DNA from 2 places in the Thioalkalivibrio sulfidiphilus HL-EbGr7 genome. Region 2 is predicted to be linked to the other one. Evidence: riboswitches for the same ligand, from Rfam matches in the RefSeq annotation. Region 2 holds a riboswitch; the other holds the start of a gene.
What was found. A riboswitch is a leader RNA that binds a small molecule or an ion and turns the genes downstream of it on or off. The one in region 2 is predicted to bind cyclic di-GMP.
Positions count from the first base shown of each region.

Region 1: linked by a shared signal. The riboswitch ahead of TGR7_RS15360 (hypothetical protein) and the one ahead of TGR7_RS05670 (hypothetical protein) in region 2 are both predicted to bind cyclic di-GMP.

Region 1 covers NC_011901.1:3,199,216-3,213,753, forward strand. Annotated here, with positions in the region: gene TGR7_RS15310 (metal ABC transporter substrate-binding protein) at 1-177, opposite strand, end outside; gene TGR7_RS15315 (porin family protein) at 249-1,502, opposite strand; gene TGR7_RS15320 (transcriptional repressor) at 1,653-2,126, shown strand; gene TGR7_RS15325 (alpha/beta hydrolase family protein) at 2,126-2,893, shown strand; gene TGR7_RS15330 (ParA family protein) at 2,877-3,629, opposite strand; gene TGR7_RS15335 (AMP-dependent synthetase/ligase) at 3,771-5,588, shown strand; gene TGR7_RS15340 (acyl-CoA thioesterase) at 5,585-5,965, shown strand; gene TGR7_RS15345 (OmpP1/FadL family transporter) at 6,006-7,334, shown strand; gene TGR7_RS15350 (hypothetical protein) at 7,322-7,858, opposite strand; gene TGR7_RS15355 (YhdH/YhfP family quinone oxidoreductase) at 7,967-8,974, shown strand; gene TGR7_RS15360 (hypothetical protein) at 9,112-9,462, opposite strand; cyclic di-GMP riboswitch class I at 9,464-9,546, opposite strand; gene TGR7_RS15365 (bifunctional acetate--CoA ligase family protein/GNAT family N-acetyltransferase) at 9,759-12,452, opposite strand; gene TGR7_RS15370 (histone deacetylase family protein) at 12,665-13,591, shown strand; gene TGR7_RS15375 (thioredoxin family protein) at 13,678-14,238, opposite strand; gene TGR7_RS15380 (TraR/DksA family transcriptional regulator) at 14,377-14,538, shown strand, end outside.
Region 2 covers NC_011901.1:1,211,730-1,226,267, reverse strand. Annotated here, with positions in the region: gene TGR7_RS05700 (Ni/Fe hydrogenase subunit alpha) at 1-960, opposite strand, end outside; gene TGR7_RS05695 (NADH-quinone oxidoreductase subunit B family protein) at 938-1,726, opposite strand; gene TGR7_RS05690 (FAD/NAD(P)-binding protein) at 1,723-2,577, opposite strand; gene TGR7_RS05685 (cyclic nucleotide-binding domain-containing protein) at 2,558-3,034, opposite strand; gene TGR7_RS05680 (4Fe-4S dicluster domain-containing protein) at 3,031-4,149, opposite strand; gene TGR7_RS05675 (hypothetical protein) at 4,334-4,558, opposite strand; cyclic di-GMP riboswitch class I at 5,101-5,184, shown strand; gene TGR7_RS05670 (hypothetical protein) at 5,305-6,078, shown strand; cyclic di-GMP riboswitch class I at 6,488-6,571, shown strand; gene TGR7_RS17595 (hypothetical protein) at 6,572-7,327, shown strand; gene TGR7_RS05660 (hypothetical protein) at 7,382-7,600, opposite strand; gene TGR7_RS05655 (efflux RND transporter permease subunit) at 7,741-10,887, opposite strand; gene TGR7_RS05650 (efflux RND transporter periplasmic adaptor subunit) at 10,995-12,059, opposite strand; gene TGR7_RS05645 (DUF4124 domain-containing protein) at 12,299-12,772, shown strand; gene TGR7_RS05640 (phenylpyruvate tautomerase MIF-related protein) at 12,792-13,136, shown strand; gene TGR7_RS05635 (proline--tRNA ligase) at 13,299-14,538, shown strand, end outside.

The DNA of each region.
Region 1 (14,538 bases), 1.5 Mb from region 2:
AGGCGCGAGCACCCTGACCTCCACCAGGTCTCCACCCACCTCCCTGGCCAGCACGCCGAGGCTCGGTGTAGTTGCCACCACCTGAAGCGGTTGCGGTTGCGCCTGGACCGGATTGACGGGCAACAGGACCAGGCCAAGCAGGAAAAGCAAAGCCCCTTGGATGGGTCTTGAACACATCACGATACCTCCTTGGGGAAGTGGAAATACCTGCGCCACCGCCCTCGCGGACGGTGGCGCAGGTTCACGGATCAGAAGCGATGGGCCCCGTGGGCACCCAGGGCGACGTTCAACTGCAGCATGAAGTCGAGCCCCCGTTCGCGCCCGTCTTCTTCGGCGAAGTCGTTGTGATTGAGCTGGGCACGCAGGAACACCGGCTCGATGGGACGGAAGGTGACCATGGCCGAATATCGATAGGAGGCATCCAGGCTGCTACCCGCGCCACGACCGATCTCATTGGTCAGCCCCAGGGCCTCGGCGCGCACTCCGGCCTCCCAGCGGGGCGCGAACCCGTACACGCCCTGCAGGTAGAGACCGTCCTGCTTGTTCTTGAAGCTTTGCTCGTTGCTTACGGTCAGACCGTCGAAACTCACGTCGCGTCGATCCACATCAATCACCCGGTAAAAGTACTCACCTTGCAGGCGCCAGTTGCCGTGGCCGTAACTGCCACCGGCGTCATACTTGTAGACCGCGTCCAGGCCCGCAAACCAGGCCGTGCCGTTCCAGTCTTCAAATCGCGTGGAGTGGAGATCTGTCTCCTGATAACTACGGCTGTAACCGCCGGAGACGCCGAATTGCGCCGCATGATCCGCGCCCAGGTCGGGAGCGAACTTGGCAAAGGCGGTGATCAGGCGCGGGCCGGACACATCCTCGAGGATACGCTCGGTGCCATTCAGGGCATCCTGGCCGCCAAGATAGTTGGCCACGCCGGCGGTCTCTCCCTGGAGCAGCTCCACACCCAGCAGGGTATAGGTCTGTGTTGGGGCAAGCCAGGTGGCCTGCACGCCGATCTCCTGCAGTCCATGGTCCCCGAACAGGAATTCATTCACCAGGGGACGATCCACGAAATCCCAGGCATGGGGATGGCGGCTGTTGATGTAGCCCACATCCGAGAGGAACTTGCCGGCCTTGGCCTGAAAGCCCGCCGGGAGGCTGCGGGTGCGTACATAGGCCTCCTCCACCTCCACGTGATGCTCGTCGAAGCCCAGGTTGAGCACACCGTCCATGAAGTCTCCGAGCCGGGCCTCGACGATCAGCTCGGAGTGTCCCAGGTTGAAACCTTCCTCGTAGCCATGACCATGATCGTCTCCATGGTCATGGCCGTGATCGTGGCCGGCGAAACCCGCTGGGTCCCGGTGGCCCCGGCTCAGCTCGTTGAAATAGACGCCGTCCAGGATCAGGGACAGGCTCAAGTCCGGCGCTTCCTGGGCCTGGGTGAACAGCGGTGCGGCCACGGTCAGGGCAGCGACACCGGAAACGAAACGGCGGGACAGGGCGCGGGGCATGACAGACCTCCTTCAAGGATGGGGCGGAAATTTATGGACGTTATAACATAACATTTTATGCACCTAAACCCCTCGGAGTGCAGCGCCATCACCCGGATCGGCTGCGGGGTCGATTGACAGGACCCCGGACAACCGGTACGAAGGTTGGCCATGGAACATGAACACAACCACGATGCCTGCATCGACGAGGCCCTGGCCCGGGCGGACCAGATCTGCGCCAAGCGCGGGGTCAAGCTCACGCCCCTGCGCCGCCAGGTGCTGGAGGAGATCTGGCAGAGCCACGAGGCGGTCAAGGCCTACGACCTGATCCGTCAGCTCAGCTCCGCGGATCACACGGTCAAGCCGCCCACGGTCTACCGGGCCCTGGACTTCCTGCTGGAACAGGGGCTCATCCACCGCATCGAGAGCCTCAACGGCTTCGTGGGCTGCGACCGCCCCCACAAGCGGCATCAATCCCAGCTGTTCATCTGCAGGGCCTGCGGACAGGTGAGTGAGTGCGGCGACGACAGCGTCAGCCGCGCCCTGGACCGGGAGGCGGAACGTCAGGGCTTTCTGGTGGAGGAGCGCATCGTCGAGGTGCGCGGGCTGTGTGCCCGCTGCCAGACCCAAGACAAGGTCAACTGATGCCCACGGAATACGTTCGTTTCGAGAACGCCCAGGGCATCGAACTGGCGGGCAAGCTGGAGATTCCTTCCACCCTCCCCCGCACCTGGGCCGTCTACGCCCACTGTTTCACCTGCTCCAAGGACAGCCTGGCCGCGGTGCGCGTCAGTCGCGGCCTGGCGGAACGGGGCATCGGCGTGCTGCGCTTCGACTTCACCGGCATCGGCGAGAGCGGCGGGGAGTTCGAGAAGAGTCATTTCAGCGCCAACGTGGCGGACATCCTGAGCGCCTGTGGCTGGATGGCCTCCCGGGATCGGGCGCCGGCCCTGCTCATCGGCCACAGCCTGGGAGGCGCCGCCGTCCTGGCCGCCGCCGGCGAGATCGACTCGGTGCGCGCCGCGGTCACCATCGCCGCCCCCAGCGAACCGGCCCACATCCGCCACCACTTCTCTGAACAGGTGGATGAGATCCGCAGGGACGGTGCGGCCCGTGTGCAGATCGGCCCCTCGCAGCTGTGCATCACCCGGGACTTCCTCACCGATATCGAGGCCGCGAAACTGGATGACAAGGTGCGCACCCTGCGCTGCGCCCTGCTGGTCATGCACGCCCCTGGCGACCCGGTGGTGGAGATCCACCACGCCCGCCACCTGTTCCAGATCGCCCGTCACCCCAAGAGCTTCGTGTCCCTGGACGATATGGATCATTTGTTGACGGACGCAACCGATGCGGACTACGTAGCGGGCGTGATCGATGCGTGGTCAGCCAGGTACGTCAGTGGCCACATGTGAGCTTCGAGCTCAGCTCCAGCCACAACCGCTCGAAGGCCTGCGCACCCGGATCCCTGGGCGCATAGGCGCACAGGGGGGCGCGCCGTTGACCCATGGCCTCGATGCTGCTCAGGTAGGGGATCGCCGTGTCCAGCAGGGTGCGGATGTCCCGGGCCAGGGAGTCCGAGAGCTCCCGGTGCTGTCGTTTGCGCCGGTCCACCATGGACAGGAAGGGGTAGAGCTTGACCTCGCGGATATGCTCCTTGGCGAGCCAGCTCACCATCTGCGCGTAGGTGCGCACGGACAGGGGCGTGGGGATCGTGGGCGCGGCGATCAGATCGGCGGCGTGGAAGACGTTCTCGGTCACCAGGGAAAAGCTGGGCGGGCAGTCCAGGATCAGGAGATCGAAGTCGTCAGACAGTTCCGCGGCCAGTTCCCGTAGCCTGCGGCGGGGGTGCTCCGCCTTGCGCAGCATCAGGTCCAGGTTGCGGTTGTCGAAGTCAGCAGGCAGTGAGAACAGGCGTTCGTATGCGGTGGAACGCACGGAATCTGCCAGGTCGCCCTTGCCCTTCACGAGGCGCTTGATCGGGTCCTCCAGGCCGGGTTCCACGCCCAGGTACCAGGTGGCGGCCCCCTGCGGGTCCAGGTCCCAGAGCAGCACCCGGTGGCCGTATTCCGTGGCCAGGTAGGCCCGGTTGACGGCCGCGGCGGTCTTGCCCACGCCGCCTTTGAGGTTGTATAGCGCCACTGACTTCATGGAAGATTGGAAACCGATCCGTTGTTCGCCCGTGCAACGATACTGAACGGGCGCCGCGGCGGATGCAACGCAGGGGCCAGCGGTGCGCTCCTGCGCAGACAACCAATAAATACCGCAGACCATCAGGCATAAGGAGGCGTCATGAGTGATCCTGCCCACGTGATCACCCCGTTGGAGGCCGGTTCACTGTCCGGCCTTTTCATTGAACGGGTCCGCCGTTCCCCCAACGCGTTGGCCTATCGCCAGTTTGACATCGGCAAGAACGCCTGGGTGGAGAGCACCTGGAGCGAGGTGGCCACCGAGGTGGGCCGATGGCAGCAGGCCATGCTCAAGGAGGGCCTCAAGCCCGGCGACCGGGTGGCGATCATGCTGCGCAACTGCCGGGAATGGGTGGTGTTCGACCAGGCCTGTCTGGGGCTGGGCCTGATCACCGTGCCCCTGTACACCGACGACCGCCCCGAGAACATCGCCTACATCGTGCGCGAGGCCGATGTGAAGCTGATGGTGGTAGAGGGCCGCCTGCAGTGGAAGAAGATCCTGGAGGTGCGCGACCGCCTCGAAGGTCTCAGGCGCATCATCTCCGTGAACACCATCGAGCCGGATGACAAGCCCGACGACCCGCGCCTGGATTCCCTGTCCGACTGGCTGTTCGGCCTCAAGGGCGAGCTGCAGGCCCATGCCCTGGAGCCCGACGAGCTGGCTACCATCGTCTATACCTCGGGCACCACCGGCAAGCCCAAGGGCGTGATGCTCAGTCACCGCAACATCCTGTTCAACGCCCATGCCTCCAGCCGCTGCGCGGATCTCAACGAACAGGACCTGTTCCTGTCCTTCCTGCCCCTGTCCCACACCCTGGAGCGCACCGCGGGCTACTACATGCCCATGATGGTGGGCGCCGCCGTGGCCTACGCCCGTTCCATCCAGACACTGGCCGATGATCTGGCCACCGTGCGGCCCACGGTGCTGATCTCCGTGCCGCGCATCTACGAGCGGGTCTACGGACGTATCAATGCCGGGCTGAAGGAGAAGTCTCTCTTGGCCCGCAAGCTGTTCATGACCACCGTGGATGTGGGCTGGCGTCGCTTCGAGCACAGCCAGGGCCGCGCCGGCTGGCATCCCAAGCTGCTGCTCTGGCCGCTGCTGGAGAAGCTGGTGGCCAGCAAGGTGCTGGCGCGTCTGGGCGGGCGCCTGCGCTACGCCGTGTGCGGCGGTGCCCCCCTGCCGCCGCCCATTGCGCGATTCTTCATCGGCCTGGGTCTGCCCGTGTTCCACGGTTACGGCATGACCGAGTCGAGCCCGGTGGTGAGCGTAAATCGTCCCGACGACAACGTCCCGGCGAGCATCGGCAAACCCCTGCCCGGTGTGGAGGTGAAGATCGGTGACAAGGACGAGCTGCTGACCCGCAGTCCTTCCGTGATGCTCGGCTACTGGAACAACGAGGAGGCCACCCGCGCGACCATCGACAGCGAGGGCTGGCTGCACAGCGGCGACAAGGCGCGCATGGACGAGACCGGGCACCTCTACATCACCGGGCGCATCAAGGAGATCATCGTGCTGGGCAATGGTGAGAAGGTGCCGCCCGCCGACATGGAGATGGCCATCGCCCTGGACCCGCTGTTCGACCAGGTCATGGTCATCGGCGAGGGCCGGCCCGCGCTCGCCGCCATCGTGGTGCTCAATCCCGAGGAATGGGCCGCCCTGGCAAAGGAACTGGACCTGGATCCCGAGAGCGAGGCGGATCTAAACGGCCGCTTCCTGGAGAAGACCCTGCGTACCCGCATCGCCAGGCAGCTCCATGAATTTCCCGGCTACGCCCAGGTGCGCAAGCTGATCGTCACCCTGGAGCCCTGGACGGTGGACGACGGCCTGCTCACGCCCACCCTCAAGATGAAGCGCGCACGCATCCTCGAGCGCTACAAGGACCAGGTCGAGGCCCTCTACGAAGGCTACACCGAGTGAGCGACACGCCCCGGGAGCCCTGCCTGCGCCTGCCCGCGGCCGCCGCGCCCACCAACGCGGGAGGTGACATCTTCGGCGGCTGGATCATGGCCCAGATGGACATCGCCGGCAGCATCCCGGCGGTGCGCCGTGCCCGGGGGCGGGTGGTCACCGCCGCCGTGGAAGCCATGCATTTCAGAAGGCCCGTGCAGCGGGGCGACATGGTGAGCCTGTACGCCGAAGTGCTCACGGAGGGCCGCAGTTCCATGACCGTAGCCGTGGAGGTGTGCGTGGAGCGCAACCCCTATGAACCCGAGATCCTGACCGTCGCCGATGGGCGGCTGGTCTACGTGGCAGTGGATGCCGATGGCAAGCCCCGGCCCCTGCCGGGTGCATGACGACGACAATAAAACCAACGACACAGCGGGAGAGAAATCCATGCAGCATCGCCTGAACAAGACCACCCTGGCCTGGGCCGTGGGTCTGGCCCTGGGCGCCGCCCCCGGCGCCCTGCTGGCCGCCGGCTTCTACATCCAGGAGCAGAGCGTCAGCGGTCTGGGCCGCGCCTTCGCCGGTGAGGCGGCCATCGCCTCGGATGCCAGTACCATCTATTTCAATCCGGCGGGCATGACCAGGCTCAAGGCGCCCGAGTTTCAGGCGGCGGTGCATCTGCTGGTGCCGAAGTCGACGGTGACCAATAGCGATTCCAGGGCGATCACCCCGGGTACAGGTGGAAATCCGCTGCCCTATGAAGGCGGAAGCGGGGGCAACCCCTACGAGCCGAGCCCCGTTCCCAACCTGTTTTACGCGCGCCCGCTGAACGAGCAGACCTGGTTCGGCCTGGGGATCACGGCGCCTTTCGGGCTGGCGAATGAGTACGACCGGAATTTCTTTGCCCGCTATGACTCCACCGAGACCTCACTCAAGGTCATCGACATCGCACCGAGCATCGCATACCAGTTGAACGACCGGGTTTCCATCGGCGGCGGCATCAATATCCAGTATGCCGATGCGACCCTGAAAAACGCGCTTCCTGATCCGACGCGCGTCGGGGGGCCTTCCGTGGATACCGATGGTGAGTTCGCACTGAGCGGTGACAGTTGGGATTACGGTTTCAATATCGGGCTTCTCGTGGACCTGAGTGACGACACCCGGATAGGCGTCCATTATCGCCAGGGAATCACTCACACCCTCGAGGGTACTGCGACAACCCGTCTGCCTTTCGGCCTCGGTGGCACGTCGGTATCGCAGGGTGGCGAGGCAGACCTCAAGTTGCCCGACATGGTGTCAGTGGGCTTGTCGCACAGATTCACGGATCGCTGGACCGGTCTGGCCCAGTACACCTGGTTCAACTGGTCCAACTTCGATGAGATCGCCGTGAAGCTGGCATCGGGTGATCATCCGGATCCGGTCCGACAGAACTACAAGAACAGCTGGGCACTGGCCCTGGGGGCTGAATACCAGCTGGATGATCGCTGGACGCTGCGCGGAGGCATCCAGTACGACACGACACCAACGCAGGATGGGTTCCGAACCACCCGCACGCCCGATGGCGATCGCACCTGGTTCTCTGCGGGTGCCAGCTATGAACGGGATAGCCGTCTCGGCTTCGACCTTGCCTACACCTACATTGATGTGGCCAAGGAGTCGCTGAATCTGGATCGTGAGTTCTACGATGGTTTGCCTTTTGCCTCGTCTGTCCAGTTGAGAGGCACCACCGAAGGCCACGTCCACATCCTTGCCGCGGCCCTGCGCTACCGGTTCTGAGGCTCCTCACCATACCTGGCCTGCAACTGGGCCAGGTGTCTTGCATACAGTTCCCAGATCCGGGGCGCCATGGCGCCCCGGCTTCCGGGATAGGTCAGGCGCATGGGATCGAAGCGGGTGAGCCGCTCGGTCTCGGTCAGGCGCAGCACGCCATCGATGACGTGGAAGATCAGCACGTGGGTGCCATCGCCGCGCGGCAGTGCGGCGCCCACGATGCCCGTGTCGTTGAGGCCCGGGCTGTTGCGCGCATCGCCGTCCTCCCCGGGCGGGCGGATCAGTGTCCCCACCAGTTCACGTACCGCGTCGGCGCAGGCCAGGCATATCTCGTCAGCCGCCGTGCCCGGCTCCCGGTTTACCTCGGACTCTATATCCGCATCTTCAAGAAACAGTTCCAGCTCGGCCACGGACTGGGCATTGCGTGCGCCGTTGGGCAGCAGCCGGGGTACCGCGTCGCCGCAGGAGGGGCAGGTCCAGCGGGCCACTCGTGGGCCGGCGAGCAGGTCGCTGTGCTTTGAATCGGTCATCGGGCGTAATGATGGATCTTGTCTAAACTTTAAAGGTTTGGCCGGTCATCTGATGGCCCTGATTCTCAATGTGCCAACTGGGGTGCACCGATTCAAGCCGATGGCGACATGAGCAGCGAAACCTTTCCCGCCCTGATGATCCATGAAGACCGCCTCGCCCCGGGACGGGTCGAGTTGTGCCGCTTGTCCCGGGCGGAACTCATGGACGGGGAGGTGGAGATCGCCGTCGAGTATTCCAGCCTCAACTACAAGGACGCCCTGGCCATCACCGGGGGCGCACGCATCCTGCGTCACTCACCCCTGGTGGGCGGCATCGATGCCGCCGGGCGCGTGGTGGAATCAGGCCAGACGGGTCTGCCCGTCGGTACGCCGGTGCTGGTGACCGGCTGTGGGCTGGGGGAACTGCACCACGGCGGCTACGCCGCTCGCCTGCGCGTGCCGGCGGACTGGATCATCCCGATTCCCGAGGGACTGGACACCCGCGAGGCCATGCTGCTGGGCACGGCGGGGCTCACCGCCGCCCTGGCGCTCAGCCGGCTTGAGGACAACCGCCAGTCGGTTGAGGCGGGTCCCATGCTGGTCACCGGGGCCAGCGGCGGGGTCGGCGCGCTGGCGGTGTCCCTGCTGGCGGCCCGGGGCTTCGAGGTGGTGGCGCTCACCGGCAAGCCGGAACTGACGGACTGGCTGATGGGCCTGGGGGCGAGCCGTGTGCTGGACCGCGCCGCCTTCAGGCCCGGCAGGCGACCCCTGGAGAAGGCCCAGTGGGGCGGGGTGGTGGACACCGTGGGGGGCGAGTTGCTGGGAACACTCACGCGGGGCGTACGTCCCTGGGGGAACATCGTCTCCATCGGCCTGGCCGGCGGCGCCGACCTGCACACCACCGTGATGCCCTTCATCCTGCGGGGCGTGAGCCTGCTGGGCGTGACCTCCGCGAACTGCCCCCGGGACCAGCGCCTGCACCTCTGGCAGCGTCTCGCCAGCGACCTGCGCCCGTCGGATCTGGCGGCCCTGCACACGCGCACCGTGGGCCTGGCGGAACTGGTGGAGGTGAGTGAGCAGATGCTGGGCGGTCGGACATACGGGCGAACGCTGGTCGAGATCACAGCCAGTGGCTGATTACAGTGGCAAGTGGCAAGTGGCAAGGGACTTCAAAAGCCGTTTTCCTTGCCACTTGCTACTTGAGACTGACCACTAAAAAAGCGGCCCTTTCAGGCCGCTTCAAAAAACCCCTGGGTGGAGGTCGGTCGTCATGCTCAGTATCGGAAGTTCATCTCCACCATCACCCCGCCATCGCCGGCCGGGTAGACCATGGCCCGGTTGCGCGGCTCCTGGGCGCTGATGCGCAGTTCCCGCGTGTAGTAGGCGGGCTGGGAGTAGGAACTTCTGAGGATTTGCTGGCCGAAGGCCTGTTCGCGGGCGAAGTCCTGATTCAGGGCCGCGGTGGTTTGGGTCAGGGGCCCGTAGGCGTCCTCGTCTCCGTGGCTGGAGAACGGCAGGGAGATCAGAGTCGCGAGGATGGCCGCCGATGCGGCGACCCGGAGGATCTGCCGGCTTTGAACCGGCCTGGCGCATGAGGCTGCGCAATGTGTTGTCTGGTGTGCCATGGTGGGCAACCCCGCTGTCTTGGATGTTCCGTGAGACCGGTGGCTTTGCGTCCCCGCCTTTCGACGGGTTTGCCTTTGTCCTGTGATCCAGATCGCATCTGGCCACGACTGTGATTCTGGTCAAGGAGCGGGTGCGGGTTTGAGGGTTTCATCACATCCTGCGGGCCCTTTCGTCGGTGCAAAGAGGCCGTTTGTCATCGCCCCATCTCGAGCGACGTGTCAGCAAGGTCAGGTACCTGGTTGAAAGCGGGGGGATAAATGCCACCGGGTTTGCGCTAATCCCGGCGGCGCCGTGGTCACAGCTGTTTGCCGACCCAGACCACGCCTTCGTCCCCGGGCCGGACCCTCGTCGAGAAGCCCAGGCGCTTCACCAGGGCCAGCATGTTGCTGTTGCTGGACAGCACCTCCCCTTCCATCAGGGTCAGGTTCCGGGACCGCGCCACCTGCATCAGGCTTTGCATCAGGTGGGTGCCGATGCCCTTGCCCTGCCAGTCATCCGCCACCACCAGGGCGAACTCGCAGCTGCGCTGGTCCGGATTGGCGGTATAGCGGCCCACCGCCACCTGCAGTTCGGCACCGTCCTGGTCCAGGGTGGCGATGAAAGCCATCTCCCGGTCGTAGTCGATCTGGGTGAAGCGCACCAGCATCTGGGGGGTGAGTTCATGCAGGGCCTGCATGAAGCGGAAATAGCGGGATTCGTCCGAGAGCCCGCGCACGAAGGCCTGCTCGATCTGGGCATCCTCGGGGCGGATCGGGCGGATGGTGATGGGGGTGCCGTCGGGCAGTTGCCAGTGGCTCACCAGGCTGGACGGATAGGGGTGGATGGCCATGTGGGCGTAGGGGTCCGCCTCGGCGGGCGGAAAGGCCACGCCGATCCGCGCATCGACCGCCGCCAGCCCGTGCTCGTCCACGATCAAGGGGTTGATGTCCATTTCCACCACCTGGGGCAGTTCGCACACCATCTCGGAGATGCGCAGCAGGACCCGCTCCAGGGCGGCGGCGTCCACCGCGGGCATGTGGCGGAAGCGCGCCAGCAGCCGCGCCACCCGAGTGCGGCTGATCATGTTGCGGATGATGGTCTCGTTGAGCGGCGGCAGGGCCACGGCCCGGTCCTGCATCACCTCCATCGAGGTGCCGCCGGAGCCGAAGCTGATCACCGGGCCGAACACCGGGTCGCGCAGCACACCCACCATCAGCTCCCGTCCATAGTGGCTGCGGTACATACGCTCCAGGGTCACGCCCTCGATCAGCGCGTCGGGCTGGGCCTCCCGGGCCGCCTGGAGCATCTCCTGGAAGTGCCTGCGCACCGCCTCCGCGCCGGTGATGTTCAGACGCACGCCGCCCACGTCCGACTTGTGGGTGATGTCCGGCGAGGCGATCTTCATGGCCAGCGGGTAGCCCAGGGTGCTGGCCGCCACCAGGGCCTCGGCGGGAGTGCGTGCCAGCAGGGTCTGGGTCACGGGGATGCGGAAGGCGGACAGCACCGCCTTGGCCTCCAGGCTGCCCAGCACCTTGCGTCCCTCGGCCAGCACGCCCTCGATGATCAGTCGCGCGCCCTCCACGTCGGCGGGGCTGCGGTCGCTCAGGGGGCCGGGCACCTGCAACAGCAGGCGCTGGTTGCGCTCATACGCGGTGAGGTAGGCGAAGGCCTCCACCGAGGCCTCCGGGGTGGGGAAGTGGGGCAGGCCCGCCTCGCTGAAGCGCTTGCGCGCGGCGCTCACCTGCTTGCCGCCCATCCAGCAGGCCAGCACCGGCTTGCCCGGGCCGCTTTTGTCCTGTGCCTGCACCGCGCCGATGAGTTCCTCCGCCACCCCGTCCGGATCGGTCATGGCCTGGGGGGTAAGCATGGTGAGGATCCCGTCCACGTGCGGGTCCTCCAGGCACGCACCCAGCGCCGCGCGGTAGCGGCCGGCGTCCGCATCGCCCAGCAGGTCCAGGGGGTTGCCGTGGGACCACTGGGCCGGGAGGGTGGCGTCCAGGTGCTTGAGGGTGGACGGGGCCAGGGGCGCCATGGCCACGTCCAGTTCCACCGCCCGGTCGGTGGCCATCACCCCGGGGCCGCCGGCGTTGGTGATGATGGCCAGGCGATTGCCGCGTACGCGTGGTGCGGTGGACAGCAGGCGGGCGGCGGAGAACAGCTGCTGCACGGTCTGGGCGCGTACCGCGCCGGCCCGTTCCAGGGCGGCGTCGAACACGTCGTCGGCCCCCACCAGGGCACCGGTGTGGGACATGGCGGCCCGGGAGCCCTCCTCGTGACGGCCGGCCTTGATGACGATCACCGGTTTCATGCGCGCCGCCGCCCGCAGGCCGCTCATGAAACGCCGCGCGTGGCGGATGCCCTCCACGTACAGCAGGATGCTGTGGGTCTCGGCGTCCAGGGCCAGGAAGTCCAGCACGTCGCCGAAGTCCACGTCCGCCGCGTCGCCCAGGGAGGCCACCAGGGAGAAGCCGATGCGCTGGTCCTCGGCCCAGTCCAGGATGGCGGTGCAGATGGCGCCGGACTGGGACACCAGGGCCAGGTGGCCGGGCAGGGCGGTGTTGCGGCTGAAGGTGGCGTTGATCTTGTGCTTGGGCCGGATCACGCCCAGGCAGTTGGGGCCGATGAGGCGAAGCCCGGTCTCCCGGGCCGCCTCCAGCATGGCCGCCTGCAGGCGTTGCCCCTGGGAGCCCGCCTCGGCGAAACCCGCCGACATGACGATCGCCCCGGCCACCCCGGCCTCGCCGCACTGGCGCACGATGCCCGGCACCGTCTCGGCAGGTGTGGCAATCACGGCCAGCTCCGGCGGCCGCTCGATGGCGGCCACGTCCGGGTAGGCCCTCATGCCCATGATCTTCGGGTGGTTCGGATTGACCGGATGCAGGGCCCCCTCGTAACCGATGGCGCGCAGGTTGCGCATCACCAGCCCGCCCACCGCCTCGGGCCGGTCGCTGGCGCCGATCACGGCGATGCCCCGGGCGGAGAGGATGCGGCGCAGGTAGTGGGGACCCATGGTGGCTCCGTGTCAGAGGTATCGGGCAGGTTTTCAGTGTTTCACGGCCATGTTGGCGTAATCAATCGTGCTGCATGCTGATTCCGGACAATGTGTTGGCCGATCGATGAGCTGATAATCTTGAAGCCTGTCCGTACGGACAGCGCCCCAGGCAAGTCCGGGATTTCCGGCCTTCCCCAGTTCCAGCCCGCAGCGGCCGAGGTGCGCCACGTATGAGTCTGTACTTCATCTCCCATCCGGCCTGTCTGGAACACCACACGCCGGCCCATCACCCGGAGCGTCCCGAACGTCTTTCCGCCATCGACGATCAGCTCATCACCTCGGGCCTGGGCATGTGGCTGGATCACCGCGAGGCGCCCCGGGTGACCCGGGAGCAGTTGCTGAGGGTGCATGACGGGGCCTACCTGGACGAACTTGCAGGCCTGCGACCCGGGCCGGACGAGACCCTGTGCATCGACGGCGGAGATACCTACGTGTCCGCGGGCAGCCTGGAGGCCGCCAGCCGGGCGGCCGGCGCGGTGGTGCACGGCGTGGACCTGGTGATGGGTGATGCGCGCAACGTGGCCTTCTGCAGCGTGCGGCCGCCGGGCCACCACGCCGGGCGCGACCAGGCCATGGGCTTCTGCCTCTACAACAACATCGCCGTGGGCGCCGCCCATGGCCTGGAGGCCCACGGCCTGGAGCGGGTGGCCATCGCCGACTTCGACGTGCACCACGGCAACGGCACCGACGACATCTTCCTGCACGAGCCCCGGGTGCTGCTGTGCTCCACCTTCCAGCACCCTTACTATCCCCACGCGGGCGCCGAGGACCGCCACGGCGCACCCCGGGTGAACGTACCCCTGCCCGCGGGTACCCGCGGCGCGGCCTATCGCGCCGCGGTCAGCGACCGCTGGCTGCCGGCGCTGGATGCCTTCCGGCCCCAGCTGCTGCTGATCTCGGCGGGTTTCGACGGCCACCTGGAAGACGACATGGCCGGTTTCGCCCTGGTGGAGGCGGACTACGAGTGGGTGACGCGCGAGCTGCGCGGGATCGCGGAGCGCCACGCCGGCGGGCGCATCGTCTCGGTCCTGGAGGGAGGCTATGCCCTGTCAGCCCTGGGACGCAGCGTGGTGGCGCACCTCAAAGCCTTGCTTTGAGGAGTGGCAAGTCTCAAGTGGCTAGTGGCAAGGAAAGCCGGAGTTTGATTTACCTTGCCACTTGAGACTTGCCACTAGCCACTGCTTTATTCAGGTTTCCACTTGATGTTGCACCCCAGGCTCGGCTTCTGGTCCTCGGGGATGGGCTGGCCGGCCAGCAGGGCGTCGGCGGCGGCGCGCAGGTCTTCGCCGGTGACCGGGAGGTCGCTGCCCGGGCGACAGCCGTCGAACTGGCCGCGATAGACCAGCTTGCGGTCAGCGTCGAACATGAAGAAGTCCGGGGTGCAGGCGGCCTGGTAGGCGCGGGCCACGGACTGATCCTCGTCGAACAGGTACGGGAAGGTGTAGCCGAAGCGGCGGGTCTCGTCCTTCATGTGTTCCGGGCTGTCTTCCGGGTAGTTCTCCACGTCGTTGGAGTTGATGGCGATCACCGCCAGGCCCTTGCGGGTGTACTCGCGGCCGAAGCGGGCGAACTCGTGACGGATGAGCTGCACGAAGGGGCAGTGGTTGCAGATGAAGGCGATCACGAAGCCCTTGGCGCCGGGGAAGTCGTCCAGGGAGACGCTCTTGCCGGTGCTCGGGTCGGGGAGGCGGAAGTTGGGGGCCGGGGTGCCCAGCTCCAGCATGACGGAGGGGGTGCGTGCCATGTTCGACTCCTTGAAAAAGGGTATGGATGCGTATCAGCCCACCATTATAACCCGAGCCTGGTGCCGGGGATTCGCCTTGACTTGTCGGGTGGCTGGCGCATGCTGGAATAACGACTGTGAACTTCACGGAGCCAAGTGATGAGCGATCTCTTCGAGGACCTGCGCCGGCAATTGGAACAGCTGCGCGATGACCTGCAATCCCGGCTGGATCGGGTGGAGCGCAATGTGCGCCATGAGGCCGAACCGCTGGACAAGGACTTCGCCGAGCAGGCGGTGCAGCGGGAAAACGAGGAGGTGGTC
Region 2 (14,538 bases):
GGCCTCCTCGAAGGCGAAGGCGATCTCCACCATGCGCACCAGGATGCTCTTGAAGGGGTTGCGGCACACGGCCCCGAGTCCGGCCTTCTCCGCCAGGGCCGCGGCGCGGGGGGTGAGCCGCTCCCGGTTGAGGGCAAAGCGGGCCAGAGGACCCAGGCAGGCGGGGCGCCCCGTTTCGCTCAGGTGACTGTGCAGGGCGTTGGAGTGGATCACGTGGGTCTCGGTGAAGATCCGGTCGTAGTCCTCCACCGGCGCGTCGATGCCGCTGGTGGACCCAAGCCGTCCGTGCAGGATGGGGTACTCGTCCGGATGCACCAGGGACACGAATTCGTAGTCCATCTCGAAATCGGGAAAGTCCAGTCCTGCCAGGAAGTCCAGGGCCTCGGCGCTGGCCTCGAGTCCCCAGGCCAGGTCCTCGCGCAGGGCCGCCGCCTCCGCCGGCGTGGGTGCGCGGTAGAAGCCGCCCACCTTGAGGTTCACCGGATGCACCTCCCGGCCGCCCACCAGGCGCATGAGCGCATTGCCGATCTTCTTGATGCGCAGGGCGTTGCGCACCAGTTCCGGGTGATCCCGCGCCATGGTGATGCCGTCCGGGTAGCCGAGGAAATCCGGCAGGTGCAGCATGAACACGTGCAGGCCGTGGCTTTCGATCCACTCGCCGCAGTAGATCAGCCGGCGCAGGTCCTCCAGGGCCGGGTCCAGGCTCACCCCGCAGACCTGCTCAATGGCCTGGGAGGCGCCCATCTGGTAGGCCACCGGGCAGATGCCGCAGATGCGCGCGGTGATGTCCGGGGCCTCGCGAAAATCCCGGCCGATGAGAAAACCTTCGAAGAAGCGCGGCGGCTCGTAGATCCTGAGCTTCACCTCCGCCACCCGCTCGCCCTCGGTGCGCACGTACAGGGCGCCCTCGCCCTCCACCCGGGCCAGGGCGTTGACCTCAATGGTCCGGGTCTGACTCATGGCGCAGGCTCTCCTCGCGGAAGGGATTGGCGTTGGCGTTGAAGGTGCGATAGATGCGCAGCAGCTGCCCACGGTCCATGCCCAGCTGCGAAAGCTGCGCCGACAGGGCCGGCGCATTGGGGGTCTCCTTGGGACCGAAGCAGCCGTAGCAGCCCCGGTGACAACCGGGACACAGGGCGCCGCAGCCGGCCTGGGTCACCGGGCCCAGGCAGGGGGTGCCGTGGGCCACCATGACGCACACGTGCCCGGCCCGCTTGCACTCCTCGCACACGCTCGAAGCGGGAATCTGCGGGCGCCGGCCGTAGAGGAAGGCGTTGATCACCTCCAGCAGCTGGCCCTTGTCGACGGGACAGCCGCGCAGCTCGAAATCCACCGGCACGTGGGCGGCGATGGGGTCGGAGGTGGCCAGTGTCTGGATCCAGTCGGGGCGGGCATAGACCTGGCGGGTGAAGGCCTCCACATCGGCGAAGTTGCGCAGGGCCTGGATGCCCCCGGAGGTGGCGCAGGCGCCGATGGTGACCAGGTGCCTGGAGGCCCGGCGGATCTCGCGGATGCGTTCGGCGTCCTCCGGGGTGGTGATGGAACCCTCCACCAGGGACAGGTCCCAGGGGCCCTCCACCCGGGCGCTGCTGGCCTCGGGGAAATGGGCAATGCGGATGGTGTCGGCCAGGGCCAGCAGTGCGTCCTCGCAGTCCAGCAGGGTGAGCTGGCAGCCGTCGCAGGAGGCGAACTTCCAGACCGCGAGCGTGGGGCGTTGGACTCTCATAGCTCGTGCACCCGGAAGGCCGGCTCCATGACCGGGTAGGGAAACACCGGGCCGTCCCGGCAGACGAAATGGGGGCCGATCTGGCAGTGGCCGCAGAAACCCAGGGCGCAGCGCATGCTGCGTTCCATGGAGACGAAGGTGCGCTCCGGGGCCACGCCGCGCCGATGCAGGGACAGGGCCGAGAAGCGCATCATCACCTCCGGGCCGCAGACCATGGCCAGCGCATTGCGGCCGTCGAAGCCACCCCGGTCGATGAGCTGGGTGACCACGCCCACGTCCCCCTTCCAGTCGGCGGTGCCCCGGTCCACGGTGACCCGCACATCCAGGTCGGCACGGGCCTGCCACTGGGCCAGTTCGTCGCGAAAGATCAGGTCCCGGGGCGAGCGCGCGCCGTAGCAGATCAGCACGCGGCCGAAGGCCTCGCGCCGGGCCAGCACCGCGTGGATCACCGGGCGCAGGGGCGCCAGACCGATACCGCCCGCGGCCAGCACCAGGTCACGCCCCTCGGCCGCTTCCACCGGCCAGGCGCTGCCGAAGGGGCCGCGCACGCCCACCACGTCGCCGGCGCGAAGCCCCTGCATGGTGCGGGTGACGCTGCCCACGGCGCGGATGGTGTGCACCAGGCTGCCGTCATCGCCCGTGGCGCTCACGGAGATGGCCACCTCACCCACGCCGAACAGGTAGAGCATGTTGAACTGTCCCGGACGGACCTCGGGGGCCACGCCGGACTCGGGCCGCAGGCGCCAGGTGAATACCTCGCCATCGGCCACCTCCCGGCGCACGTCCAGGATGCGCCAGGGCGCCGGGGCCATGGGTTCAGGGATCTGCCGCTCAGCCGCCGAGACCGACATCGCCGCCTCCGTAGATGTCCATGGCCTGCAGCCGCGCCGCCTGCAGGCGCTGCACGATCAGCGCCGCGAAACGCTGGTACAGGGCATAGCCCAGCACCGGGTCCCGGTCCATGCAGGCATGCAGGGCCGGGGCGTCGAAATGCACCGCGTGGGTCTCCTCCAGGGCGCGGGCGCTGTAGTGCCAGCGGTAGGGCGGCATCAGCCAGGACCAGCCCAGCACCTCGCCCTGTCCCAGGGTCATGAAGACCTCGGCGCGGCGACCGGGCAGCCGGCTCTCCAGGGCCACCCGCCCGCTGCGGATGAGATAAAAGGCTGCCGCCTCCTCGTGTTCCCGGAACAGGGTTTCATCCGCCCGAAAGGTCCTCAGGGAGGCGCCGGCGGCGAGAAGCCGCATGTCCGCCTCGCGCAGTCCCTCGAAGAAGGGCTGGTCCTTGAGGATCTCCAGGAGCTCGTTCATGTGCCCTGCCCTCCTGCCTTGCCCTGGGCGGTGGCGCGGATGGCGGCCACCTCCTCGGTGATGTCGATGCCCACGGGACACCAGGTGATGCAGCGCCCGCAGCCCACGCAGCCGGAACTGCCGAACTGCGTGTGCCAGGTGGAGAGCTTGTGGGTGAGCCATTGGCGATAGCGGGCCGCCACGGTGCTGCGGTGGGGACCGCCGATCATGTAGGAGTGTTCACCGTTGAAACAAGAATCCCAGAGTCGCACCCGCTCCGAGGCATTGCCCTCCAGGTCCGGCAGTTCCTCCATCTGGGCACAGAAACAGGTGGGGCAGACCAGGGTGCAATTGGCGCAGGAGAGGCAGCGCTCGGCGGTCTGCGCCCAGCGGGGGTGTTCCAGGGCCCCGGCAAGCACCTCCCGGGCATCGCCGGGCATGGTGCGTCCCATGTGCTTCGGGGCCTCCTGCCAGATCCGTTCAGCGGCCGCGCGCTCCGCCTCGCTGGCATCCCGGTGATCGAGCCTGACGAGCATGGCCTCGCCGGCCTCGCTGCCCGCCTCGATCACCAGGAAGTGCATGCCCACGCCGATCACCTCGGTGAGACCCAGGTCGAAACCGGCATGGGCCCGCGGACCGGTACCCATGGAGGTACAGAAACAGGTGCCGCCCGGCTCGGCGCAGTTGACCGCCACCAGGAACACGCCCTCGCGACGGGCCCCGTAGGCCCGGTCCCTGACAGACTGCTCCAGGAACACCCGGTCCTGGATGCCGATGGCCGCCAGTTCGCAGGGCCGTACGCCGATGAAGGCGCGCCGGGGCGGGGCGGGCTCGCCGGGCTGCGTTTCAAAGCCCCCGTCCTCGCGACGCAGCACCCGCACCAGGGTCTCCCGGGGCGGAAACAGGTATTTCTTCCAGGAATGGGGGCCGACCACGTAGCCGAACAGGGCCTGGTCGTCGCGCTGGTGGAGTCGGTAATGGCCGGGGCCATGCTCGTCGCCCCAACCGGCGGGCAGGTCGTTAAGACCCTGAAGACGGTCGTAGACAATGGCGCCCTCGCGCCGGGTGGGGCCGACCACCTCGTAGCCGTCATCGGACAGCAGCCGGATGAGGGATTCCATCTCCTCGGGGGCCATTACGCGCAAGTCACACCTCCCGGGCTGGCGTGGAGTCGATGACTGATTTCAAGGAAACCATAGAGGATGGCTTCAAGGGGCGTCAACGCGGGGGCTGAGCATGCAGAACACAATCGGCTTCGCCCCGATTGAATTCGGGGCAGTCCTGAGCAGATAAAACGAGGGAATCGGGCGTCCTGAAGATTCAGCGTTTCCAGTGCGCCACCAGACCACCCAGGCAGCGGCGGCTCAGTTGGCAGTCGTCGCGCCTGCACTGGTAGCGCACCTCGGTACCAAAACAGGGGGTGTCACCATTGGCCACCTGCAGGCGGCGGATCTCCGCGCCACTCATCAGGTAGGGATTGAGAAAGCGAATATTGTGCGTCTCGACGGCGGGTGTCTCGGCGCTGGGGTTCTGGTTCAGGCGCATCGTGGGCGTCTCCTCATCCTTGTCGTTTGCTCAAGTATGGACGCTGCCCATGAAGCTTCCTTGACCACGATCAAAAAAGCTGGCGTGTCATGGAATATTCACTGCTACTTGTGCAGCGCAGCATCCCTTCCGAATCCATGGACAACCCCGGATTTGCCACCTCGCCTGCCGCACCCAGCAGCGGCCACTCAGCCGGTCTGTGGCTGAATCGACGTCCACTCTCGATATCCGGTAGCGATCGGCAGACGGCCTGCCCGTCTGCCGTGAGGCCCGTCACGGCGAGTCCGGGGACCCTCCCGGCATAATGCGACCGACTAGCCCGCATATCTCACCACCCTTCTACTGCGGCCGCCGATCTGCTCGCTGTGACGGGGCGTGCTCACTCCAGCCGGCTTGACGTAGTCTCGGCTACGCCGGCGCCGTCTTCCGCTCCGCGCGCCCCGTCACAGCGGCATCTCGACGCCCTCGCTACGAACGGTGGTGAGATTTGCGGGCTAGGCCAACGGATACAGGAGTGCCATCGGCAGAAAGTCCCGATCGTTAAACGACAAGGGCATACCCGACCGAAAGGCGGGGACGCAAAACCACCGGTCTACGGCAAACGCCACGACAGCGGAGTTACCGAAATGACGACATACCATGCCAAGCGTGGCCCTGTGGGCGCGCGCTTCTCAGAACACGCCCCGCGCTCGGTCCTGGCTTGCCACGACGTCTCCGGGCAATACCCCACGCATCCGCGAGATGCTGTGCATCCCGCCAGTCCGGCCGACGCACCGGCCGCATCCAGGGGCAAGCCTCTTGCCGTGGCGCTGCACGCCAGTCTCGCACTGCTGCTCACCGTGACCCTTGCAATGCCAGGGCACGGCCAGGCCCAGACTGCCACTGATGAGCAGAGCCTGGAGACCAGCACCAGCCCCGGCCGTGGCAACGGCAATGGCAGGGTCAAGGACAGCGACGACGGCGGTAAAACCAACAACGGACGCGGCAACAACAAGGTCAGCAACGACCCGGAGCCCGAGCCCGAACCGGAGCCTCAACCCGAGCCCGAACCGGAACCCCAGCCCGAGCCAGAGCCGGAACCCCAGCCCGAGCCCGAACCGGAACCTCAGCCCGAGCCCGAACCGGAACCCCAGCCCGAGCCCGAACCGGAACCTCAGCCCGAGCCCGAACCGGAACCTCAGCCCGAGCCCGAACCCGTGGTCGAACTCAACACCTGGTACGTGGTTGTGCAGGCCATCGATGGGCAGGGACAGGAAAGCCCTGATTCCAATGAGGCCTCGGGCGATCTCGCCTCGGGTGAACATGTCACCCTGAGCTGGGAGGCACCGAACATGACCCTGGATGGCGCGTGCACCACCGTCGACAGCTACCTGGTGAAACTCGGCACGGCGCCAGGCGACTACAGCTATTCCCTGAACGTGCAGAGCAATGCGCTGGGTCTGTACTGCCGTGCCACGGGCAGCAATGCCTGCGGCAGCACCTACACCTGCGAACTACAGATGCAGGTGCCCGCCATCTGAGGCCATCGGCATCGAACCAAAGCGCCGGGTTCCATCCCTGGGACCCGGCGCTTTTTTATGAACATCGACCCGAAGGATCCGCGCCAGATGCACCTCCGGCGCCGAGCACACCCGCGTCTTCGCACAAACATCGAACGCACGTCACAGTCCGTGCGTATGGCTTGAGACACGCACATCCCGGGTTCACGTGTGAGCCCCGTCACCGTTCACGAAATTGGTCGATGAATGGCGTGCAAAGCCGGATTCACGGCACGCGCCCCGTGAAGGGCATCACGGCTCTCGACCAGCGCACTCCACATACTTCACGCCACGGGTCATCAGGGAATCGGATGACATCCATTCACGCCCTTCCCTCGCGGGATGGCGGAACGACACAAGGACAGGCCCAACACGCGTTAAGAAAAAAAGCTCATCGAAAGGGCATACCCGACCGAAAGGCGGGGACGCAAAACCACCGGTCTACGGCTTCGGCCATGACAGCGGAGTTACCGAAATGACGAAGACGATGTTTTCGGGTGGCCGTGATGCCGCCGCATGTTTCAACGCGCGATCGAATGACACGCCCATTGCCGCGTGCTACTGCCATGGCATTGCGTCCCATCCGTCCGGAACGATCTCCACGACGCTTCTGCGCGCACTGGCCACCGGCTTTCTGGGCATTGCCCTGCTGTCGGGCTGTGTCGAGGAAGACGTCGCTAATCAGGTCAGCAACAGCGACCCGCAGACGGAAGAGGCACCGTCGCAATCCAGCCCCGGCATGACTCCGACGCCACCCCCGTCCCAGCCGGAGCCGGAGCCACAACCTGATCCCGTGCCGGAGCCGATCACCGAACCGGATCCGATCCCCGATCCGGAACCCGCGCCTTCACCTGAGCCCGAGCCTGAGCCCGAACCTGCGCCCGCGCCGGCCCCTGAACCGGAACCGGAACCCGTCGTGCAGTTGAACACCTGGTATGTGGCCGTGCAGGCCATCGATGACCTGGGACAGGAGAGCCCGGATTCCAACGAGGCATCAGGGGATCTGGCCTCCGGGTCGGTGGTGACGCTGGCCTGGACCGCACCGAACATGACCCTGGATGGCGCCTGCACCTTCGTGGACAGCTACCGGATCAAACTGGGTACCGCCTCGGGCAGCTACAGCCACTCGGTGTCAGTGAACGTGCCTTCACAGGGCCTGACCTGCACCGGCACGGGCAGCAACAACTGCGGCAGCGTGGAAACCTGCGAGACGCAGCTGGTCATTCCGTGAGTTGGCTGGGGGAGTGGTTGTGAGGTGTGGGGTCGATCCCCACACCTCATCGCCTTACTGACGCTTGTAGGCCGAGAAGTCGAACTTGCCGCTGGTCATGTCATCCCAGAGATCCGACTGCACCACCGCCAGCAGCTTGAACAGGCGACGTAGTTCCTCATCCTCCATGAAGCCCTGCTTCGGCGATGCCTTGAGCGCCTCCACCAGCAGCCCCGCCTGGTCCCGGGACATGTCCAGGATATTCAGTCCCTCTTCACCCATTTCCACTTTCATGACGATTCTCGCTGTTGATTGATGACTGCTGGCCCTGGAAGCTCGCGGGGTCGCGCGGCTCGCAGGTTCCGACATCGCATTCGCTGACAGTGGGCGGGCCGGCCATGCCCGCCTCACACCTCACGCATCACGTCTGACGATTACGCCTCACGCACCAGATGCTGACGGTTGCGGATGTAGCTGTAGTAGAGCACCGGGATCACCACCAGGGTCAGCACCGTGGACACCAGGATGCCGAAGATCAGCGAGATGGCCAGACCGCTGAAGATCGGATCGTCGATGATGAAACCCGCACCCACCATGGCGGCCAGTCCCGTCAGCACGATGGGCTTGGCGCGTACGGCGGCGGCACGGATCACCGCATCCTCGCAGGCCGCACCGCGACGAAGCTCGTCGTTGATGAAATCCACCAGCAGGATGGAGTTGCGCACGATGATGCCCGCCAGCGCGATCATGCCGATCATGGAGGTGGCCGTGAACTTGGCGTCCATGAACAGGGCATCCATGAGCGCATGTCCCGGCATCACGCCGATCACCGTCAGCGGGATGGGCGCCATGATGATGAGCGGCACCATGTAGGAACGGAACTGGGCCACCACCAGCAGGTAGATGAGCACCAGGCCCACGGAGTAGGCGATGCCCATGTCCCGGAAGGTCTCGTAGGTCACCTGCCACTCGCCGTCCCACTTGAGGCTGTAGAAGTAGGGATCGTCCGGCTGGGAGATGAAGAACTGCTCGATGGTCTGACCGAAGGCCAGGGGCATCTCCCGGATCTGGAAGAACATGTCGAACATGCCGTACAGCGGACTGTCCAGCTCGCCGGCCATGTCGCCCATGACGTAGACCACCGGCAGCAGGTCCTTGTGGTGAATGGAATGCTCACGGGTGGTCTCGACCACGTTCACCAGTTCCGAGATGGGCACCAGGGCGCCGGACTGGGAACGCACCTTGAGCGAGAGCACCGACTCGATGTGCGCCTTGTCCGCCACGTCGAATTCCAGACGCACGGGCACGGCGTATTTCACGTTCACGCCGTAGAGATAACTCACGTCCTCACCGCCCAGCACCGTGTCCACGGCGCTGACCACGGACTGCTGGGAGACACCCAGCAGCGCCGCCTTCTGGCGGTCCACCTCCAGGATCAGTCGCGGACCGGGATACTCGACACTGTCATCCACATCGACGATACCCTCGGTGGACTCGAACACCTCACGGATGCGCCTGGCGACCTCGATCTGGCCGTCGTAGTCCAGGCCGTAGATCTCGGCCACGATGGGCGAGAGCACGGGCGGACCCGGGGGCACCTCCACCACCTTCACCGAGGCGTTGTAGCGGGCTGCGATCTCGCGCAGCGGGTCGCGCACGGACAGGGCCACGTCATGGCTCTTGCGGTCCCGCTGCTTGGCATCCACCAGGTTCACCTGGATGTCACCCATGTGGGCACCCTCGCGCAGGTAGTACTGGCGCACCAGGCCGTTGAAGTTGATGGGCGAGGCGGTGCCGGCGTAGATCTGGTAGTCGGTCACCTCGGGCACGGTGGCGAGAAACGCGCCCATCTCGTGCAGCGCACGGTTGGTCTGCTCAAGACTCGTCCCCTCGGGCATGTCCAGCACCACCTGGAACTCGGACTTGTCGTCGAAGGGCAGCATCTTGAGCACCACCGCCTGGAAGTAGGCCAGCGACACGGAGGCCAGGATCAGCACGACCATGGCCCCGTACAGGCCCCAGCGGCGCGTGCGTGCCTTCTCGCCGCGCACGAACGGACCCATGCTGCGCTCCGAGAGGCGCATCAGCCAGCCGCTGCCCTCTTCCCCGTGGCCCTGCCCGCCGCTGGCCGGTCCATGGGCCTCGGCCTGGCGGCGCAGGAACTTGTAGGTCATCCACGGGGTGACCACGTACGCCACGGCCAGGGAGATGAGCATACCCATGCTGGCGTTGATGGGGATGGGGCTCATGTAGGGCCCCATGAGGCCGGTCACGAAAGCCATGGGCAGCAGGGCCGCGATCACCGTGAAGGTGGCCAGGATGGTGGGACCGCCCACCTCGTCCACCGCCAGGGGGATGGCCTCCAGCAGCTTCTTCTTGCCCATCTGCATGTGCCGGTGAATGTTCTCCACCACCACGATGGCATCGTCCACCAGGATGCCGATGGAGAAGATCAGCGCGAACAGGGACACCCGGTTGAGGGTGAAGCCGTAGGCCCAGGAGGCGAACAGGGTGATGGCCAGCGTGATCACCACCGCGGCGCCGACGATGATCGCCTCGCGCCAGCCCAGTGCCAGCCACACCAGGATCACCACCGAGGCGGTGGCGAAGATGAGCTTCTGGATCAGGGTCTTGGCCTTGTCGTCGGCGGTCTGGCCGTAGTTGCGGGTGATGGTGGTGTGCACGCCCTCGGGGATGTAGGTGCCGCGCAGCTGTTCCAGCCGCTCCATCAGCTTGTCGGCGATGTCCACGGCGTTGGTGCCGGGCTTCTTGGCGATGGCCAGGGTGACCGCCGGGTGGGTCAGACCCGGCACACCGTCGCCGGCCGCGCCGGCGCCGAAGCGCACGTAGTTATCCGGCGGCGCCGGACCATGGCGGATGTCGGCCACGTCGGAGAGGTACACGGGCCGGCCGTCACGCACGCCCACCACCAGGCCGGCGATCTCGTCCGCGCTGGTGAGGAAGGTGCCCGCCTGCACCGGGATCTCCAGGTTGTCGCGCACCAGGGCACCGGCATCCCGGGAGAAGTTGCTGGCCTGCAGCGCCATGCGCAGCTCGTCGAGACCGATGCCGTAGCCGGAGATACGCTGGGGGTCCAGCACCACGTGCACCACGTGGTCGGGGCCGCCGATGGCGTAGATGTCCCGGGTGCCGGGCACGCGCTTGAGCTCCGCCTCGATGGCATGGGCCACCCGCAGCAGTTCATGACCGCCGCGGTCCTGGTCCTCGGTCCACAGGGTCACCGCCACGATGGGCACGTCGTCGATGCCCATGGGCTTGATGATGGGCTGGCCCACGCCCAGGCCCTGGGGCAGCCAGTCCTGGTTGGAGAAGATCTGGTTGTAGAGGCGCACGATGGCCGCGGTGCGGTCCTCGCCCACCTTGAACTGCACCGTGAGCACGGACATGCCCGGTCGGGACACCGAGTAGATATGCTCCAGGCCCTCGATCTCCGAGAGCACCTGCTCGGCGGGCGAGCTGACCAGCTGCGCCACTTCCCGGGCGGTGGCGCCGGGGAAGGGAATGAACACGTTGGCGAAGGTGACGTTGATCTGGGGCTCTTCCTCACGGGGCGTCACCATGATGGCGAACATCCCCAGAAGCAGGCCCACCAGGGCCAGCAGCGGCGTGATCTCGGAGGTGAGGAATTTTTTCGCGATGCGGCCCGAGACGCCCATGTTCTCGTCGCTCATCGGGCCGCCTCCTGCTGGCGCTTCAGATGCAGGGTCGCATGCACCGGATCCAGGGCCAGCTGTTCACCGGGCTCCAGTCCCGCCAGCACCTCGATCTGGTCATTGTCCACCCGTCCCACGCGCACCTGGCGCAGGCTCACGCGCCCGGCCTCGTCCACCACGTAGACACCCACCATCTCGCCCCGGTAGACCACCGCGCTGGCCGGGATCATCAGACGCTCGCGCTCGCCCACGGCGAAGGCCACCTTGACGAACATGCCCGGGAAAAGGCCCTCGATGCCGGGCGGCAACTGCACCCGCACCCGGAAGGTGTTGGTGGCCGGATCGGCATAGGGGAAGAAGGTCAGCTGCTCGGCCTCCACGGCGGCGGTTCCGTCATGGAGCACCCGGGCGCGGCCCAGCTCGCGCACGGTCTGTATGTGACGCTGGGGCACCTCGGCGGTGACCCGCAGGAATTCCAGCGAGATCCCGGCGATCAGCGGCTGGCCTGGACTCACGCTCTCGCCCACCTCCACGAAACGTTCAGTGACGATGCCCGCATAGGGGGCGCGGATGCGGGTGTACTCCACCTGCTCCTCGGCCTCCGCCACGGCGGCCCGGGCCGCCTCCAGCCTGGCCCGGGCGGCCTCCAGGGACGCGGTGGCCCGGTCCATCTCGGCGCGGGCCACCAGCTGGCGTTCGAAGATCCCCCGGATGCGCTCGAACTCGGTCTCCGCCTCGTTGAAACGGGCCTGGGCCTCGCGCAGGGAGGCCGTGGCCTGGTTCAGGCGCGCCCGCTGCTCGGTGTCACGCAGACGGGCGATGACGGCACCCGCCTCCACGAAGTCGTCCACGTCGTAGAGCAGCTCCACGATGCGCCCGGAGGTCTGGGCCGTGATGGTGGCCTGCTGCACCGCCTCGATGCGCCCGTCCACCACCTTCTCCTGCACGGTGAGCTGCTGTTCCACCCGGAGGGTCTCGAACGGCACTGACGCACTCGCCTGGACGAGGACGCCCAGCCCCCAGCCTGCCACCACCATCAGGCCCGTGCTGAACACGGTCCGGTTTCCCTGCTTGCTCATTGGCCTCTCACTCCTGTAGCTGCGGATCGACCGGCCCGAAGACCGGCACCCTGAATATTAGATTTTTCTAATATATAGTCTTCATACCCTGCAAACAACCGCCTGGCAGGAAACCGGACCGGGTTCATGGACGCCGGGACCCATCCGAGTATACAAAATGCAGGGTGGTCCGCCCGCAGCGGTCGGCCGCGAAAATCTGATAAGCTTGAGCCAGTTAGCCGAGAAGGAGTCCGTCCCCCATGATCTTCCGCCCCGCCATGCGCCTTGCACTCCTGTCTCTGACGCTGATGCTGCTGATGCCGGCGCTCATCCATGCCCAGGGCATGTACCGCTGGGTGGATGAACAGGGGGGCGTGCACTACGGCCAGACCCCGCCCGCCAACGTCCAGGCCGAGCCGGTGCGCCGGGCCAGCCCGCCCCCCGACCGTGCCGCCCAGGAACGCCTGGATCGCGCCCTGCAGGGCAGCGACGAGGCGCGCGCCCAGCAGCGCAGCGCCGCCGAGGAGCGGGAACGTCAGGCGGAATCCGAGCGCATCCGCCGGGAGAACTGCGAAAAGGCCCGTCGCAACCTGGCCACGCTCACGGAGCGCGGCGGACGCGTGACCGTGCGCGAGAACGACCAGTACCGGGTCCTGGAGGAAGAGGAGCGCCAGCGTATGCTGGAGGAGACCCGGGAACAGATCCGCGAATTCTGCGGCGACAACGCCAACTGATTCCTGCCCGGGAACCCCCATGCCCCTGCTCAGCATCGAGACCAACCAGCGCGCCGACGACGCCAGCATCGCGCACCTGCTCAAGCTCACCTCCCGCGCCCTGGCCGAGCAGCTCGGCAAGCCGGAGCGCTACGTGATGGTGCGATTCCAGCACAACCCCGACATGCTGTTCGCCGGCGAGGACACCCCGCTCGCCTACCTGGAGATGAAGAGCATCGGCCTGTCGGAATCCGAGACCGGCGATCTCTCCGCCCTGCTCTGCCGCCTGGTGGAGGAGGAACTCAAGGTCCCCCGCGACCGCATCTACATTGAATTCGCCAGCGCACCCCGTAAGCTATGGGGCTGGAACGGCGGCACCTTCTGATTAATCTGTGAGACGTGAGGAGTGAGGCGTCAGGCGTGGGAGATCCCTCTCGCCTGACGCCTCACTCCTCACTTGGCTTGTTCTCTGTGCCCTCTGTGACCTCTGTGGCAAACAAATCTTTCGCTCCCTAATCCCATTCACCAGAAACCAAGAACGACAACCATGCGCGCAACCCGATTCCCCCTGGCCACCCTCAAGGAAACCCCCGCCGACGCCGAAGTGATCAGCCACCAGCTGATGCTGCGTGCCGGCATGATCCGGCGCCTGGCCTCGGGTCTGTACAGCTGGACGCCGCTCGGCCTGCGGGTGCTGCGCAAGGTGGAAGGCCTGGTGCGCGATGAGATGGACCGGGCCGGGGCCCTGGAACTGCTCATGCCCGCGGTGCAGCCCGCGGAGCTGTGGCAGGAGTCCGGGCGCTGGGAACAGTACGGACCCGAGCTGCTGCGCCTGAAGGACCGGCACATGCGCGAGTTCTGCTTCGGCCCCACCCACGAGGAGGTGATCACCGACTACGTGCGCCGGGAGGTGAAGAGCTACCGCCAGCTGCCGGTGAACTACTACCAGATCCAGACCAAGTTCCGCGACGAGATCCGCCCCCGCTTCGGCGTGATGCGCGCCCGCGAGTTCCTCATGAAGGACGCCTACTCCTTCCACGTGGACGAGGACAGCCTGAAGGAGACCTACGCGCGCATGCACGAGGCCTACACGCGCATCTTCACCCGTTGCGGACTGGACTTCCGCGCCGTGCTGGCCGACACCGGCTCCATCGGCGGCAATGCCTCCCATGAATTCCACGTACTGGCCGATTCCGGCGAGGACGCCATCGCCTTCTCCGATGTGAGCGACTACGCCGCCAACGTTGAACTGGCCGAGGCGGTGGCGCCCGCCACCGAGCGCGCGGCGCCCGGCGAGGCCATGCGCCTGGTGGACACCCCGAACGCGCGCACCATCGCCGATCTCGTGGAACAGCACGGTCTGGCCATCGAGAAGACCGTGAAGACCCTGGTGGTGGCCGCCGCCGAGGGCGCCGAGGCGCCGCTGATCGCGCTGCTGGTACGCGGCGATCACGAACTCAACGCCATCAAGGCGGAGAAGCTACCCCAGGTGGCGAGCCCCCTGCGCATGGCCACGGAGGAAGAGATCCGCGCCGCCATCGGTGCCGGCCCCGGCTCTCTGGGCCCCGTGAACCTGCCCATCCCCTGCGTGGTGGACCGGGCGGTGGCGCTGATGAGCGACTTCGGCGCCGGCGCCAACATCGACGGCAAGCACTACTTCGGCATCAACTGGGAGCGGGACCTGGCCCTGCCCCCGGTGGCCGACCTGCGCAACGTGGTGGCCGGCGATCCGAGCCCCGACGGCCAGGGCAGCCTGCAGATCCGCCGCGGCATCGAGGTGGGCCACA